One region of the Desulfosporosinus sp. genome, then DNA from elsewhere that is predicted to be linked to it. Evidence: predicted binding sites of a transcription regulator. Region 1 holds the regulator's gene; the other holds the start of a gene.

Region 1 (9,309 bases):
GGGATCTTGTTCAAGAAGTGCTTCATATACCTGTTGTGTGTGCCCATGAATTGACCACAACTCTAGGTTTATATGAGCGTACTGTGACCGCAGTACTAAATGCTAGACTTCTCCCAGTCATTGCAGAACTTATTCAATCCGTTAAAAAGGTTCTTGCCGAACAAGAGATAAATGCTCCTGTAATGATTGTTAAAGGCGATGGCAGTTTAATGAGTGAACAAGTCGCTCGTGAGAAACCCATCGAAACAATTCTATCTGGTCCTGCTTCAAGTATTATTGGAGGTACATATCTTACCCCCACGGATAATGCTTTAATCGTTGACATAGGGGGAACAACGACCGATATCGCCCTCGTCGAGGAAGGTATTCCTCGTTTAACCCAAGAGGGGGCGGTAGTAGGCGGGTGGTTTACTCGTGTCCATTCCGCTGAAATAAATACCTATGGACTTGGCGGGGATAGTCAGATTCAGATGACTAAAGACCGGAAGCTCCTTGTGGGACCTCGGCGTGCTTTTCCTCTTTGCTATGTGGCTTCCCAATATCCTTCTATCGAGAAGGAGCTTCTTCAATATGCCTCAAAGATAGTAAACACTTCAGTTATTCAGTCTGTTGATTGCTTTGTGGCCTTTCCCCGTCAAAATCGTGAAACGCTGTTACCTTCAGAAATTAAATTGCTTGATTTACTGGGATCGGGACCCCATACTTTTTACTATTTAGCCGAAAAAATGGAAGTAGACCCTATTCTCTTCAGCTCAGAGTCCTACCTTCAGAAACTAATAAATCTCGGGCTGATTGCCCGTGTTACTCTAACACCTACAGACATCCTTCATGTACGTGGGACTTATACAGCTTGGAATGATCAAGTTGCAAAGCTGGGATGCGAGCTTTTAGCTCAAAAAATGGGGAAATCCTTAGAAGATTTTTTGAATGCAGCCTCTGAAAGGATAATTGATAATCTTTGTTTTACCATAATCCAAAGCTTCCAAATGTATGAAGGCAACAGCAGCAATCCTCTGAGCAATGAACAGGTTATGTATTATTTAAATAAGGCCCTTCATCCACAAGAGAATGGTTTGCTTCATTGTCGACTTAATGCGGGTATGCCTATCATCGGAATTGGTGCACCGGCCCATGCTTGGTTACCCCAAGTCGCTAAGCTTTTAAATACACCATTACTTGTTCCAGAACATGCTGAAGTAGCAAATGCGGTAGGAGCCGCAGTTGGAAAAATTGTTGTAAACGTTGAGACGATGATTCGACCGGATTCAAACTTTGGCGGGTTTGTCGTTTATTCGCTAAAGGGACACAAACATTTAGATGAATTTGAGGAAGCGGTCGATTATGCCGAGAATGAAGCCCGGAAGCATGCTTCACGGGAAGCAGAAAAAACTGGAGCCCAGCACTATGAGCTTATTGTTAAACGTGAAGATATTAACGCTGAGATCAATTATTCTCCGGATCATCCTCTTTTTATTGAATGCAAAATTAAAGTCACAGCAATCGGAACTTCGACTTGGTCATAAATTAAAAGGCTTGCAATTCAGCGGAAATATGAACATAATGGTATAGAACATTCTGAATATTACACAAAACGGAGGGGAAGGAATGAGAGTACCTAGTAAAGAATTAGAAAAACGAGTTGCTGATTTTCAAGTCAACCTAAGGAAGAGGGAAATTGACGGAGCACTATTGGTTCAACGAGCGGATACACTCTATTATACGGGGACTGCTCAAAATGTTCATATCTACATTCCGGTGGAAGGAAGGCCGCTTGTCCTTGCCTATCGAGATTTCGACAGAGCTCAGAAGGAAAGTTCTTGGGAGGTCTTTCCCCTTAGAGGGATGTCAAAAATTCCTAATAATATCCAAGAAGCCGGACTCCCCTTGCCAAGACTATTGGGACTGGAATTGGATGTTCTCCCTGTAAATCAGTATGAGCGTTATTGTAAAACATTTCCGGAAGTTAGGATGGTGGATATCTCCAAAGAGGTACGCCGACAGCGTTCAGTTAAGACGAGTTGGGAGATAGCTCGACTTGAAGAAAGTGCAAGAATCTTACCCTTGGTGCTCGAATTTGCCAAGGAAGTTCTTCATCCTGGGATGAGTGAGGTCGAATTCGAAGGATTGTTAGAAGGCAAGGCAAGGTCACTCGGTCATGGTGGTCACGTTCGTATGCGAGGATTTGATTCTGAGTTTCATGTTGGTGTAATCGCTTCAGGTGCTCGAGCAGCAGTTCGTAGTTGCTTTGATGGGCCTGTCACAGGACAAGGTATCTCCATTGCCCATCCGAATGGAGCTTCTATGGAGCAGATTCAGAAAGGTGAACCGATTGTTATAGATATGGTGACCGTCGTTAACGGTTATCAGATTGACCAAACCCGAATTTTGAGTTTAGGACCTTTATCCGAAGAGCTGACAATCGCCTATGAGACAGCAAGACAGGTGGAGGAGAGAATTCGCAGGGCCTTGATACCGGGACGGGTAGCGGGTGAAGTTTATGAAGAAATTCTAAACTGGGTCCAGGAGAATACGCCTTACGGAGATAATTTCATGGGCTATGGAACAGCGAAGGTCCGCTTTGTTGGGCATGGTGTAGGCCTAGAACTTGATGAGCTCCCAACCATTAGCAAAGGATCCAGTGAGGTCTTGGAATCTGGAATGGTAGTGGCTATTGAACCTAAGTTTGTTTTCCCCGGGGTTGGAGTCGTTGGGATTGAAGATACAGTCGTCATTGAATCTGACCTGGGTGCAAGATATTTATCCGTAACACCAAGAGAATTAATAGTTCTTTAAGATTATTTTTGATGATTTGGTAATAAGACATTGGAGTATGTGCGTTTGATGATATAATAGCGTAGATTTTGTAGAATTTAAGGACAAAGGTCCCTGCCTAAGCGGCAGGGATTTTTTCGTCCTAGATAGAAACTATAACTAGTGGCGCTAATTCCCTAGGGAGATTGAACCACTAGAAACTGGGGAATACTTACCTTAATCTGATTGGATCGAGGACTAGTGGAGGAAAACCATGAAAGAGAACTATGTTTGGCTAAGTTCCAAGGAGCTTAACCTAATGCTAAAAGGCTCGTTGCAATGGATAGATATATCCCCTCGGGTGACCTCATCTAAAGTTGGAATGCGGAAACTGAGTGAATCTCTGGGCAAACCATCCATTGCTAAACCTACTGAGCAAATAGAGCGAAATCCCTCACGGCTACAAGGGATATATTCAAAACGACTTGAAGGGCAGCCTGTCATTTGGTTGTTGGGCGGTGTTGGTTTACTAACACTATCTTCTTGGTTTTACTTTGTTATAGTTTCAAAGTAGTTGTAAACAGATATTTTTCAGAGAGGAGAAGGGGTACGTCAGAAAATAGACGTAACCCTTTTTCAGTTAAGCTCGTCTAACTAAGGCTAGGGTTAAATCCAATAAATACATCTTGCAATAACCTATTAAATTTTTGCAAAAAATCTTTGCAAAAATATATAAATTTGGGTATCATATAACTAGAAGGTCAGGGAAGGTCAATGATATGTATCTAGAAATATTACGTTGACAAGGAGACATAAACAATGGGAAACCTAGCGGATCGCATTGAGGAATACTTGAAACAGATTCTAGAAAAAACATCAGAAGGATATATTGTGTTACAACGAAGTGAGCTCGCAGGTGAGTTTGCCTGTGTTCCATCTCAGATTAACTATGTATTAGACACTCGTTTTACAGTTGAAAGAGGGTACCTTGTCGAAAGTCGCCGAGGGGGCGGAGGATATCTGAGAATAATTCGCTTAGGATTGGGTATTGAAGGGCAGTATCAACAAGTAATGCGTCAACTAGTTGGAGAACAACTTTCCCGTGACCGATCAAATGCCTTGGTGGAACGGCTTTTAGATGAGGAACTAATAACTCCTAGGGAAGCGGCGCTGATTAAGAGCGTGCTTTCTGGCAATAATTTAGGTGGAGAATTTAGAGATTGGGATGCTTTGCGGGCACGCCTTATGAAGGATATTTTAACAACCTTAAGTAGAGATGATTTGGTGTAAAGGAGGAGTTAGAATGCTTTGTCAACATTGTCAACAGAAAGAGGCTATTATGCAATTGTTTATAACAGAAAATGGACAAACTCGTGAGGTCTACCTCTGCGAGACTTGTGCTAAAAAAACTCAGGAAGTAAGTTTGGTTTTTCATCCCGCTATTGTACCGGAGTTTTTACAAGCACTTTTTGGCTTTAATGCTACGACAAAAGAGCAACCTATGGAGATGAAGTGTCCTAAATGTGGAATTAGCTTTTCTCGAATTACCCAAGTCGGAAAGCTCGGCTGCAGCACCTGTTATGAAACCTTTGAAAATCAGCTTGAGCCGTTGTTGCGTCGAGTGCATGGTGGAGGGCAAAATGTCGGTAAGATCCCTGTAAGACGTGGAGCTGAGATTAGAAGTCGAGTGGAACAACGAAAATTAAAGGAAACACTTAAAAACTTGATTGAACAAGAAGCCTTTGAGGAGGCTGCTATAGTAAGAGATCAGATTCGCAAAATTGAACAATCGACGGGAGGGGAAAAAAGTGAGTCGTAAGGAACTTCTTTTACAGCAAAGTGCCTGGATGAGCGAAACAGATTCTCCAGTCGTTATTAGCAGTCGAGTGAGATTAGCGCGTAACCTCGAGGAATTTCCTTTTCCCCATGGCCTAAGCCAAGAAAATGCTGCCGAAGTTGAAAAGATTATTTCCCAAGCCTTAGGCTATGTGGAAGGAAATGACGAGAATCTTCACTATATATCCCTAGCAGAGCTAAATGATGTAGAAAAACAAGTGTTGATCGAAAAACATTTAATAAGTCCTAGTTTAGGAGGCACGACCAGTGCGTGTGGTGTAGCGTTGAACTCTGATCATCGTTATGCAGTCATGGTAAATGAAGAAGATCATTTAAGACTTCAAGTTCTTTTACCGGGTAATCAGCTAATTGAGTCACATCGCTTGGCAACAGCCTTAGATGATCTTCTGGAGGCAAAGCTGGATTTTGCCTATAGAGAAAGTCAAGGGTACCTCACTGCATGTCCTACGAATGTAGGAACTGGGCTTCGGGCTTCAGTTATGGTCCACTTGCCTGGCTTGGTTATTACTAAACAAGTTCAACAGGTTCTAGGAGCGGCGGCCCGCTTAGGTTTGGCTGTCCGTGGGTTATATGGGGAAGGTTCTCAGGCCTTTGGGCACATCTATCAAATCTCCAATCAGATTACCCTGGGTAAAAGTGAAGAAGATATCTTAACTCATTTAGATGCGGTAACCAGACAGATCGTAGAGCATGAACTTCAAGCCCGAGAAAACCTGCGTCAGCAAATGCCTATGCTTTTAGAGGATAAAGTTTGGAGGGCTCGAGGTACTTTGCAAAATGCACGGCTGCTTTCTTCCGAAGATGCGATGCATCTTTTGTCGCATGATAAATTAGGGTCTGATATGGGGATATTACCGAAGACCAAGGATTGCTTTGCTACGTTAATCGTCGATACCCGCCCTGGATGCTTGCAATACATTCTCGATCGGGGGCTTGATCCTAGCCAACGGGATGAGGAGCGGGCTCGTCTAATTCGAAACGCCATGTGCGAAGACCGAGGCACGATACAGTAATGAAACTTCGCTTTCACTACTAGTTCAAACTCGGCGTCGAATCGCGCGCATCACATAAAGAAAGGATGAAGGAATAATGAAAGGTCGTTATACTGAACGTGCACAAAAGGTATTAGCAATAGCTCACAGTGAAGCCAAACGAATGGGACATCAAGTAGTAGGAACTGAACACGTATTGCTTGGGTTAATTCAGGAAGGGGAAGGAATTGCTGCCCAAGCCTTAACTGGAATGAACCTAGACCTTGCTAAAATTCGAAGTCAGGTTGAACAAATAACCGGGGTAGGCCAGCCTTTTAATGGAGAAGTCGGTTTTACACCCCGAGTCAAAAAAGTTCTAGAATTAGCTAATGAGGAAGCTCATCGGCAAGAAGTTAATTATATTGGAACCGAACATTTACTGCTGGGTCTGATTATGGAAGGTGAAGGAATAGCGGCCCGCATCCTGGGGAACCTCAATGTGGGGCCTGAAAGGGTATGGAAACAGGTTGTTAAGTTATTAGGTGGAGAATTAGATGAATCCGCAATACCAGCCCCAAACTCCGTACCGACATCTAAAAATGCGGGGCCGGTTAATACGCCCGCTCTTAACGAGTTCGGACGAGACCTTACTTTGCAGGCGCGAGAAGGACGTCTAGATCCAGTGATTGGAAGGGAAAAGGAAATAGAACGGGTCATTCAGGTCTTAAGCCGACGAACCAAGAATAATCCTGCGCTTATAGGAGAGCCTGGTGTTGGTAAAACAGCCATTGCTGAAGGACTGGCACAAGGCATTGTGAATAACAGAGTTCCGGAAATTTTGGTCAACAAACGAGTTATTACCTTAGACCTTTCCTCAATGGTGGCAGGAAGTAAATACCGTGGTGAATTTGAAGAGCGCTTAAAGAAAGTAATGGAGGAAATCCGTGCGGACGGGAATATCATACTTTTTATTGATGAACTTCATACCTTGATAGGTGCTGGTGCTGCAGAAGGTGCAATCGACGCCGCAAATATCTTAAAACCCGCTCTAGCCAGAGGCGAATTACAATGTATAGGGGCTACAACATTAGAAGAATACCGAAAATATATTGAGAAGGATACAGCCCTAGAGCGTCGTTTCCAACCGATCAATGTTGGTGAACCTACCGTAGAGGAAGCAATAGGGATTCTGAGTGGTCTAAGGGATCGTTACGAAGCTCATCATCGAGTGAAGATAACGGATGAGGCGATTGAGTCCGCTGCACGCCTGTCAGACCGTTATATTTCGGACCGATTCCTGCCGGATAAGGCGATCGATTTAATGGATGAAGCAGCTTCACGTGTTCGACTTACTAGTTATACTGCTCCTCCTGATTTAAAACTTCTGGAAGAAGAAGCGGAACGCCTGAAAAAAGAAAAAGAGGCAGCGGTTTCTAGTCAAGAGTTTGAGAAAGCTGCTCAAATCCGAGACCAGGAACAAAAAATTCGTAGTGAACTTGCTGAGCAACGAGATGTGTGGCAAACTAAGCGCTATAAAGAAAATGCCATGGTGACTGGGGAGGATATCGCACAGATAGTAGCTAGCTGGACAGGAATTCCTGTCAAAAAACTTGCCGAAGAAGAAAGTGAACGTCTCTTGCATTTAGAAGATCTTCTTCATCAACGACTTATTGGGCAGGAGGACGCCGTTACAGCAGTAGCTCGGGCGGTACGGAGAGCACGGGCAGGGCTGAAAGACCCTAAACGTCCCATAGGTTCCTTTATTTTCCTTGGACCAACAGGCGTTGGTAAAACAGAACTTGGTCGTGCTTTGGCAGAGGGAATGTTCGGGGATGAAAAAGCTTTAATTCGCATTGATATGTCAGAGTATATGGAGAAACATGCGGTTTCTCGGCTTGTAGGAGCGCCTCCTGGATATATTGGACATGATGAAGGAGGTCAGCTTACCGAGGCGGTAAGGCGAAAACCATATAGTGTCGTTTTATTGGATGAGATCGAAAAGGCACACCCTGAGGCCTTCAATATTTTACTCCAGGTCCTTGAAGATGGGAGATTAACAGACACTAAAGGACGAACAGTCGATTTTCGAAATACTGTGATTATCATGACCTCGAATGTAGGCTCTTCCTTCCTTAAGAAGGAAGCCATGGGCTTTGCAGCAAAGAAAGATGAAAAAACGGATTACAAAAATATGCGAGGACATGTAATGGATGAGTTAAAACGCTCTTTCCGTCCTGAGTTTTTGAATCGTATTGATGAATTAGTCGTTTTTCATTCACTCCAAAAAGAACACTTAGTAAAAATCTCCGAAATTTTGGTTCGACAGGTCAATAAGCGTCTAAGGGAAAATGGCTTGGAACTTCAGGTTGATAACAGTGCGGTCGAACTGATTGCTAAGGAGGGAAACGATCCGATTTTTGGAGCTCGACCTCTTCGTCGGGCTATACAACGATTAATCGAAGACGCTCTTTCCGAGAAAATTCTCGAAGGAGAGTTCAAAAATGGTGATCGAATTCGCGTGGAAGCAGAGGAAGGGAAAATGAAATTTTCCAAGCTTTAAGTAGTGTTGTAAGAAACAAAGAATAATTGATAGAAGTAGGGGCAATTTGTGAATTGCCCCTACTTCATTAAATCGTTGATATACTATTGAATAAGTATTTATTTTGGGGTAAATCCAGGGATTCCCAGAGGAAATGAGGCGTTGCATGAAGATCAAAGTAATCTATCGCTGTTCTAACTGTGGATCAGAAAGTCCTAGATGGCTGGGTAAGTGTCCAAAATGCGAGGAATGGAATACCTTTGAAGAGTCAGAGAGTCAACCCAAAACAATGTCTTCACAGAGTAAGAGAAAGACCTATCCGAAGAAGCTATCTGACGTTTTAGCTGGCAACAGCGATCGTATCGTGACGAGCATCAGTGAATTTAATAGGGTTCTTGGTGGAGGTATCGTTAAAGATTCCATTATTATTTTGACAGCTAGGCCCGGTGCAGGAAAATCAACCTTACTGTTACAAGTGGCGGATGACGTTGCCTCGAAGGGCTATAAGGTTTTATATGCCTCAGCTGAAGAGAGTGATAGCCAAATAAAAAATAGGTCAGATCGCATTCTTAAGGAAAGTAAGAGCGACATATGGATTTATTCTGATACAAGTATGAACCATGTTCTGGCCTCGATTGAAGAGCTTGACCCGGATTTGATTATTATTGACAGCATCCAGACCTTTACCCTCGATGAACATAATTCTCGTCCTGGTTCTCCCATTCAGACCATGGAATGTGCCAGCGAACTTTTGAAAGTTGCCAAGAATAGCAAACGTCCTAGAGCAGTAATCATGGTAGGTCAAATGACGAAGGATGATGAAATTGCTGGGCTCAGGGCCTTGGAACATCTGGTTGACGCCGTGTTAATTCTCAATGGTGAAAATGGAGAAGAATTAAGGGGAGCCTGGTGCTCCAAGAATCGATTTGGGAGTACAGGTGAAATAGGCTTCTTCTCGATGACCGAACAAGGAATGTTGTCCATTGATAACCCGTCGGAATTCTTTATGACCCAAAGGGGACAGGGGCAAACGGTTTCGGGCAGCGCCTTAGCAGTGATCAAAGAAGGGACACGGCCAATTATTGTAGAAGTTGAAAGTCTGGTCTCGAAGTCCTTCGCTCCTTATCCGTCCAGAATAGCAGAATGCTTGAGAAGAGACCAATTAAATACCTTGATTTCTATCCTTGAACA
Region 2 (9,309 bases), on a different contig from region 1:
ACCGAAAACCCATGGGTAACTAAAAATGAACGGCAAAGCAATGACGCTTTGAGAATACTCGCAAGAGTAGCTCAAAGCGTCTTTTGTTTTACTAGCACTATCCAAGTTCTCTAAAAAGTATTAGTTGACTGGTACCAGTCATAGGCTGACTTTTACTGAAAATAAGTTTAGGTTAATATCAGTTTTTTGTTAGGAGGAATTATGATGGATACAGGAGATACATCGTTTATATTGATTTCGGCGGCAATGGTCTTTCTAATGACGCCTGGTTTAGCGCTTTTTTATGGTGGTATGGTACGTAAAAAGAACGTTCTTAGTACCCTCATGCATAGCTGGATTGTCATAGGTATTATGTCCTTACAGTGGATTTTAGTGGGATTCAGTTTAGCCTTTGGAACAGATCACTATGGTTTGATTGGAGGCCTGGACTGGCTGGGCTTGAATGGGGTTGGAATGGAACCTAATCCGGATTACTCAGCCACAATCCCAGCCATCGTATTTATGGCCTTTCAAATGATGTTTGCAATTCTTACCCCGGCTTTAATAAGCGGTTCAGTAGCTGAGCGGATGCGTTTCCCAGCGTTTTTAGCCTTTATGATTTTGTGGGCAACGTTTGTATACGATCCTCTAGCCCACTGGGTGTGGGGGGTCGGTGGTTTCTTAAGAAATCTTGGAGCCTTAGACTTTGCAGGAGGAAATGTAGTGCATATTAGTTCGGGATACTCCGCACTAATAGCAGCTATCGTACTTGGAAAGCGTAAAGGGCTTGGCAAAGAATCCATGGCACCTCATCATGTTCCAATGACTGTCTTAGGAGCAGGAATCCTTTGGTTTGGATGGTTTGGGTTTAATGCAGGAAGTGCTCTAGGCGCAAATGGTTTAGCAGGCATTGCCTTGGTGAATACAAATACCGCTGCAGCGGCAGGAGCGGTTGCATGGGCAATTGTAGAGCGGTTGCATAGAGGTAAATCCACGATCCTGGGGACGGCCAGCGGCGCTATTGCAGGATTAGTAGCCATAACTCCTGGAGCAGGATTTGTAACACCCCTCTCTTCTATAGTTATTGGTTTTATTGGAGGTATGATTTGCTATCTAGCCATCAGCGTGATGAAGGCAAAATTTGGATATGACGATGCTTTGGATGCTTTCGGATGTCATGGAATTGGCGGGACTTGGGGGGCTTTAGCAACAGGGGTTTTTGCCACGACGAGTATCAATTCAGCTGGTGCAGACGGATTATTCTATGGAAATGCTTCCCTCTTAGGGATTCAAGCTTTGAGTGTTTTAATCACAGTGGTGTTTACAGTGCTGGCAACCTTTATCATTTTAAAAACGATTAGCTTAGTGACGAAACTACGTGTTAGTGAGGAACAAGAATCAAATGGTTTGGATCTATCCTTACATGGGGAAACCGCCTATTCTGAGTTTGTCTAATTGTATAATTGTGAGTCTGAAATCAACTCAAAGGAGGATTTAGCATGAAGAAAATTGAGGCGATTATTCGGCCCGGAAAGCTAGATAATGTTAAAGATGCGTTGGGAAGCCTTGGGGTTAATGGATTAACAGTGACCCAAGTGATTGGGTGCGGAAAACAAAAGGGAAATACCCAGGTTTATCGGGGGGTGGAATATACTATTCATCTTATTCCAAAGGTAAAGATAGAGATTGTTGTAATGGATAAAGAGGTGGATAAGGTCATCGAAGTCATAAAACAAGTAGCACGCACAGGTGAAATTGGAGACGGAAAGATCTTTGTTTCTGCCGTTGAAAATGTCTATACGATCAGAACCGGAGACAGTGGAGAAAAGGCATTATAACAAATGAAAAGGGGATTGCTATTTATATCGTATGTTATGCTAACACAAAAAAGGCCGAGCTCTCACACAGGAACATCGAGAGCTTGGCTTTTTTGACGTATCAGACACCCATGCCACCACTGATGAATGAAAACTACAGTGCGCGTAGCGAAGGATCTTAAAGTATAAGGATACAGTCTTAGAAAAATAGTGAAATAATACCATTATTTGTTAACTTATTTCATTGATCTTCGTATACTGTAAAAAGAGGAAAGGGGGATTTAAAATGGCATTCGGAGCTGGTGAAGCTAGCGGAGTTGGCGCTGGCATCGCAGTCGTGGTTGTAATAATTTTGCTCCTCATTGCGATGGGCATTGTATTCTAAAATCTTTAATGGTCTATAGTTAAATGAACCGAAATTAAAGGAGGCAAATTAATATGTACGGATATGGTGGATATGGTGGATATGCTGGAAATGTTGGTTACGGTGGTTGCGGATGTCCTGTTACCCCTATTGCTCCCGTAGGACCTGCTGTAGGTGTTGGTGTAGGGATTATTTCCATCGCAATATTAATTCTAATAGCTCTGGGAGTTATCTTCTAGAAATTATCGAAAAAGACGGGCTTCCTATGCATTAGGGAGCCCATTTTGTTTAGGTTGGTAAGAGAGGAGTGAAAATATGAGAGGACTTAACCTGTTTAACAACCCAAATACCCCTAACCTGATGCAAAGCTTGGGACAAAGTCCAATTCCTTTACGGGGCCTCGAACGCTTTATGCAAAGACGAGGAATGAATTTGTCCGGATATCCTCAAGGTGGGAATTATCAGAGCCCGAATTTCCAGGGTCCGACCTTCCGGGCACCAAATTCGCAAGCAAATATATCAAATACCTTAGATGTACAAGAACCGCCCGAAAAAATCAGTGGAATAAAGGCGTTTTTGAGCCGATTCAGCCGTAAGTCAAACAAGTAATCATAAACAAGGCACCTTGGTAACATACCAAGGTGCCAAACTTCCATTAAATCATCAAATGTCAATAGTTTAGTACGCAACTCCTTGAGCGTACATAGCATTAGCAACTTTGATAAAGCCGGCAATATTAGCCCCCGCCACCAGATTATCCTCTTGACCGTATTCCTTAGCGGCTTCACTGGCACTCTTATAAATGTTAACCATAATTTCTTTGAGTTTGGCATCAACTTCTTCAAAACTCCAAGAATATCTCATGCTATTTTGAGACATTTCAAGAGCTGACGTTGCAACACCACCAGCATTTGCAGCTTTTCCAGGACCAAAGACGACTTTTTTATCAATAAAGAGATTAACCGCATCAGGAGTAGAAGGCATATTAGCCCCCTCACCGACAGCGTAGCAGCCGTTTGCTATTAGAGTTTGGGCAGCTTGTCCGTCTAATTCGTTTTGGGTAGCACAAGGTAGAGCTATATCGCATTTAACACTCCAGATGTCAGCACATCCATCATGATAGGTAGCACTTGGATGAGATTCTACATATTTGCTGATTCTGAGTCGATCAATTTCTTTAATTTGCTTAACAGTGTCCAGATTAATTCCTTCAGGATCGACGATATAACCATTGGAATCACTCATAGCAACGACTTTACCACCTAATTGTTGAACCTTTTCTGCAGCATAGATAGAAACATTGCCTGATCCGGAAATTACAACAGTTGAACCTTTAAAGGATTTCCCCTTAGCATTGAGAGCTTCCTCCATAAAGTAGCAAAGACCATAACCCGTAGCTTCAGTACGTACTAAGCTTCCACCCCAAGCTAACCCTTTACCGGTAAGGACGCCAGTAAATTCATTACGGATTCGTTTGTACATACCGTACATGTAGCCGATTTCACGACCCCCGACACCAATATCACCGGCAGGAACGTCAGTATCTGCTCCGATATGTTTTGATAACTCACACATAAAGCTTTGGCAGAATCTCATGATTTCTCCGTCAGATTTACCTTTCGGATCGAAATCGCTGCCGCCTTTACCGCCGCCGATGGGGAGACTGGTTAGTGAATTTTTAAAGATTTGTTCAAATCCTAGGAACTTAATGATACCTAGATTAACGGATGGATGGAATCTTAATCCACCTTTGTAAGGACCAATGGCACTATTAAATTGTACTCTGAACCCACGGTTCACTTGAACGTTTCCGCTATCATCAACCCAAGAGACTCGGAACATAATTTGTCTCTCCGGCTCAACAATCCTGCTGAATATTCCTGCCTTCACCCATTCAGGATGTTTCTCAGCGACGGGATCAATTGATTCGAGGACTTCTTTGACGGCTTGGAGAAATTCGGTTTCATTTGGATTCTTTTTCACTACTTGTTCCATTACATCTGCTAAAATTTTCATCTTAAATTACCCCTTTGTAATTTTATAGATTTTAATTCGCCTTTTATAATACAGCTATTCTCGTCCAATTATAAGTATCTAACAGCATGAATTCATTATACATGATCGAAAACCTAGTTTTTTAGCCCTAAAAAGGACAGTTGCCTGAACTGCCCCCTTGGTTCGATCATGTTATCTAATTATTTTGCCTGGACTAGGAAGAGTGGAATTGCTGTAGCCATAGTAAACAGGTAAAACGTAATTTCTAGTGCAATTAAAGCACGGGCAGTCACGTTTGTTGGTTTAATGTCACCTAAGCCCGCAGTAGCTATTGTGGTTGAACTTAAATATAGAAATGAGAAGGTTTGAGTGCAAAAGTTATCTCCCACATCCCCTTCCCAACTGGATGGGAAAAATCTGTAGAGAAGAAGATCCACAGAACCGAAAAGCAATATGACCGTAACGAGAACTCCTGCAAGGGGCGGAAACAGATTATTGTAAGTGGGGCGAGATTCATCAATAACTTTTTTTACCGCATAATAAGTTGAAACTAAAGCTCCCGTTGAATACCCCACAAGAACAAATTTAAAAAGATTTCCCTCAGACCGTTCGATATAATCTTCACTCTTTCTTTCAGAGAACAAGCTCAAAACAAGCGCACTAACTGCCCCAAAAAGAGCGGGGGATAACAGTTCCCAATAGCCAAGGTTAGGTATTGGCTTTGAAGAAAGAAGCGGCATGGAGGGAGGAGAACAACTATGCGGGTTAGGATATGAAGGCTTATAGCCTCGAAAATTACTTGGATTTGAGGGGTAAGGTCTAAAATAGGACGGAGGAGGGGAGTGTTGCGTCTTGTTTTGATCCACGTCTTAAATCCACCGCCTTTCCGAGGATCTCAATCCAGTATATGTAAAAAAGGAATATTATGTTAAGGGCATTAGGTTAAGTTTAAACAGTTTTTTTGCGAGCTAAGTAGGATATATGGAAATTATGGTGAATTATAGAAAATTAGCGTTTAAATTGTTATAATTAAGATAGTTAAATAAAGAACAGGATGTGCAAAATGGGTATTATTAATTTAACGAAGGATGAACCATGCTTAGAGTTTCAGGAAGAATTCTTAAATAATCATGTTTATGCCAATTATTTACGCTTAAGAATCTTATCCACAATCCTGCTTTTATTAACTATCTTTTTTATTTTTAATGATTATAGTATTTTTACAAGGGGACTTTGGAGCAATACTCCCGCTTATGAATGGCTATTGTATTCCCATGTTGCCTTAGGACTTAGTTTGATAATAATTTCGGCGTTTTACTGGCATTCTAACCTTCAGTCCATGGAGGATGTAAGGACGGTTCATAAGATCTATGAGATCTTTTTTGCATTAGTTAGTTTGTTAACTAGTGCATTTATCACTGGCTGGGTTGATCAGAGGATTCATGGACATCTGACAGTTTATGTTATAGGGTGTTTTTCAGTAGCCGTCGTCTTTAATCTAAAACCAAAAGTTAGTTTTTGGATATATTTCTCATCCTACATTATTGTGATGATAGGAATAACGCTATATCAACCTAATTCGGTCATTCTAAATGGTCATTATTTGAACATATTACTGCTTATTTTGGTATCATGGATTTTGTCAGTAACACTGTACAGATCAAACTTTCAAAATTTTTTACATAGGACCCATCTCCATAGGTTAGTTAAAGAACGGACGAGGGAGTTAGAGGAAATCAATCAAAAGCTAATTAAAGAGGTTGACGAACGTAGAAAAGTTGAAAAGAAGATTTCTCGGTTAGCCTCAATTGTTGAGTCTACTGATGATGGGATTATTGGGATGACCCTAGAAGGAATAGTTATCGATTGGAACAGAGGTGCAGAGAGTATTTATGGATATTCTGATTCTGAAATTATCGGTGAGTCGATTAAAGAACTGGTCCCTCCAGATAAGCAGGGAGAGTTAGATGATATTTTTCTAAACATCTCCCAAGGAAGATCTCTTTTACATTATGAGACGACGCGAGTAAGAAAAGATAGACGGATTATCAATGTCTTTTTGACAGTATCTCCGATCAAAAATCATGCTGATGAAATCATTGGGGCATCAACCATTGTGAGGGACGTAACCGCTCAAAAAAAGATAGAAAAAGATATGATACGAATGGATCAGATGAATCTAGTCGGTGAAATGGCCGCAAGCATTGGTCATGAAGTTAGAAACCCCATGACAACGGTGAGAGGATTCTTACAACTGCTGGGAGGAAACAACAATCCCAATAAATACAATGAGTATATTCCATTAATGATTAGCGAACTTGATCGTGCAAATCTTATTATTACGGAATTTCTCTCTATAAGCCGCACTAAAGTTACAGAGGTGGCGCCTAATAATCTCAATGATATAATAAACAGCATACTTCCTCTTGTACAGGCTGATGCTATTAATAATGAAAAGAACGTAACAGCTGAACTAAGTAAGGTCCCAGATTTAATGCTTGATGATAAAGAAATGCGTCAGATGATCTTAAATTTAGCGAGAAATGGACTTGAAGCAATGACGAGAGGCGGACGTCTGACAATAAAAACATTTATTGAAGACAATGAAGTGATTTTAGCCGTCCAAGACCAAGGAACAGGTATTGAGCCAGAAATAATAGATCGGTTAGGTACTCCGTTTCTTACGACAAAAGAGATGGGTACAGGGTTAGGTTTGGCAGTCTGTTATGGAATTGCTGAAAGGCATAAAGCAATTGTTAAGATTGAATCCGGCCCAAGAGGCTCAACATTCAATATTAAGTTCAAAGTTCCTATGTCGAAATAGCAAAGAAACGTTCACTAATTCTTGAATGATCATGATTATGTAAATTTTTGCATCAAATTATTTGACCTTAACTGACCTTTGTACTAAAATATAGTTATACGGCAAGAATATACTATGTTATAGTAGTACCTTAATGAAAGCGAATAGGGGGAATGTGTGAATGGGTTATCTCGTCCCAATGGTAGTGGAACAAACAAATCGTGGGGAGCGCTCCTACGATATTTACTCACGGCTATTAAAAGACCGTATTATTTTCCTCGGCGGTGGAATCGATGATGATGTAGCCAATCTTGTTGTAGCGCAAATGCTCTTCCTCGAAGCAGAGGATCCTGAAAAGGATATAAATCTCTATATAAACAGCCCTGGTGGTTCAATTACAGCTGGAATGGCTATTTATGACACCATGCAATATATCCGCTCGGATGTCCGTACGATATGTATTGGTATGGCAGCCAGCATGGGTGCTTTCCTCTTGGCAAGCGGTGCAAAGGGAAAACGAGTAGCCTTGCCTAATTCAGAAGTTTTGATTCATCAGCCGCTAATCGGGGGACATGGACTTTCCGGACAAGCGACAGAGATCGAAATTCATGCTAAACAGTTACTCAGAACCAAAGCCAAGATGAACAAAATTCTTGCCGAGAGAACCGGGCAACCCATTGAAAAAGTTGAACGGGATACAGAGCGTGATTATTATATGACAGCAGAAGAAGCCAAAGAATACGGTCTTGTTGACCAAGTTTTAGAGAAGCTTGAGTCTTCTCTGGAAAAGTAAGAAATAAATAAACAGGTAACTCTAAAAACGCAAAGGCGATTATCGCCCTTGCGTTTTTGCCGTGCGCCCGGTATGGGCATTAGATCTCAAAAGGTAATCTATCCAAAAAATCATGTAGGTGTTCAAAACCCAATCCGGCAAGGAACCATTCGGGAGCCATTCGGAGAGTAATGTATCCGTTAACATTTAATGTATCAGTATAGTTCCAGGGACATTTTCCTAGGATTAAAGCTAAGATATACCCACTTGAGTATTCAATTGTCCAGATCAGGGCTAAATAAGTAAGTCCGCGGATCCACCAGGGATGAGGTCGCAATTTGGCATGTAAGGGTTCGAGAAAAATAGCCAGCCCATAAATAGGGATCATGATCAAGAAGGTGAACCCTTGCATACTTAAATCCCCTTTGAGAAGGGAAGCTAAACCCGTATAAATGACCTCGACAACAAGGCCGATGGTACCATATATTAAGAAGCGTTTAAGTTTTTTCATATAGTTAGTATGGTTAGAAACGTAAAGAGCATGCCTAGAAAAATAGGTAATTAATGGGGAGATAAATAATAATTTCTCACATTATGTAGTGTTTTACATATATTTATAGGACAGAAGGTAATTAATACCCTTATGTCGAAATCATCACCTATGTAGTTGCAAGGATGTGCGAATTAGTTGGACTACTTTAATATTAGATTAATGAGCACATAGATTTTTTGCACAAAAGGAGAGGCGTTTTATAATGCGCAAAATTCGCAAAGCAATAATACCTGCAGCCGGATTGGGTACCCGTTTCTTACCAGCAACAAAAGCCCAACCGAAAGAAATGCTGCCGATTGTAGATAAACCGACGATACAATACATTGTTGAAGAGGCCATTCAATCCGGAATAGAAGATATTATTATTGTGACAGGGCGGAACAAACGGGCGATTGAAGACCACTTTGATCGTTCCATGGAGCTTGAAGTTTTTCTGGAGAAGAACTCCAAAGATGACCTTTTAGATTTAGTTCTAGACATTGCTCGAATGGCAGATATTTATTATGTTCGGCAAAAAGAAGCCTTAGGCTTGGGGCATGCAATCTATAGCGCACGTAAATTTATCGGAAATGAGCCCTTTGCAGTTCTTTTAGGAGATGATGTTATCCATTCAGAAGTGCCGGCACTAAGGCAGATGATAAATCACTACCAGCGGTATGGAGCAAGTATCGTAGGAGTTCAAGAGGTTCCCCTTGAGGACACTTCAAAATACGGAATCGTGGATGGAGACAAGTTTGAGGATCGGCTTTACCGCGCTAAGAACATGGTGGAGAAACCTCGTCCAGAGGAAGCCCCAAATACTCACTTAGCCATAATGGGGCGTTATATCTTAAATCCTGAAATTTTTGATATATTAGAAGTTCTACCTGCCGGTAGAGGTGGAGAGATACAGCTCACCGATGGTATTAAGCAATTGGGCCGGTCTCAGGAAATACTGGCCTATGAATTTGAAGGTCGACGGTACGATGTCGGAGATAAGTTGGGTTTTGTGGAAGCAACCATTGATTATGCCTTGCGACGGGACGA

Evidence for each region. Region 1 encodes CtsR, which represses protease genes until heat stress. Its sites were predicted from a motif close to AAGGTCAANNAAGGTCAAAT; they were not measured.
Region 2: clpP (ATP-dependent Clp endopeptidase proteolytic subunit ClpP) is a predicted target of CtsR. The motif match lies at 7,039-7,058, and genes of this name have one in related genera.

Annotation. Positions count from the first base shown of each region.
Region 1 is NZ_JABZFS010000080.1:171,762-181,070, reverse strand. Features, by position in the region: gene HGJ98_RS20265 (hydantoinase/oxoprolinase family protein) at 1-1,523, shown strand, start outside; gene HGJ98_RS20260 (Xaa-Pro peptidase family protein) at 1,606-2,793, shown strand; gene HGJ98_RS20255 (hypothetical protein) at 3,026-3,325, shown strand; gene HGJ98_RS20250 (CtsR family transcriptional regulator) at 3,571-4,041, shown strand; gene HGJ98_RS20245 (UvrB/UvrC motif-containing protein) at 4,055-4,570, shown strand; gene HGJ98_RS20240 (protein arginine kinase) at 4,560-5,621, shown strand; gene HGJ98_RS20235 (ATP-dependent Clp protease ATP-binding subunit) at 5,698-8,139, shown strand; gene radA (DNA repair protein RadA) at 8,285-9,309, shown strand, end outside.
Region 2 is NZ_JABZFS010000038.1:170,280-179,588, reverse strand. Features, by position in the region: gene HGJ98_RS07940 (ammonium transporter) at 202-1,434, shown strand; gene HGJ98_RS07935 (P-II family nitrogen regulator) at 1,479-1,817, shown strand; gene HGJ98_RS07930 (hypothetical protein) at 2,235-2,399, shown strand; gene HGJ98_RS07925 (hypothetical protein) at 2,476-2,769, shown strand; gene gdhA (NADP-specific glutamate dehydrogenase) at 2,839-4,176, opposite strand; gene HGJ98_RS07915 (hypothetical protein) at 4,356-4,805, opposite strand; gene HGJ98_RS07910 (PAS domain S-box protein) at 5,219-6,979, shown strand; gene clpP (ATP-dependent Clp endopeptidase proteolytic subunit ClpP) at 7,140-7,751, shown strand; gene HGJ98_RS07900 (hypothetical protein) at 7,831-8,241, opposite strand; gene galU (UTP--glucose-1-phosphate uridylyltransferase GalU) at 8,486-9,309, shown strand, end outside.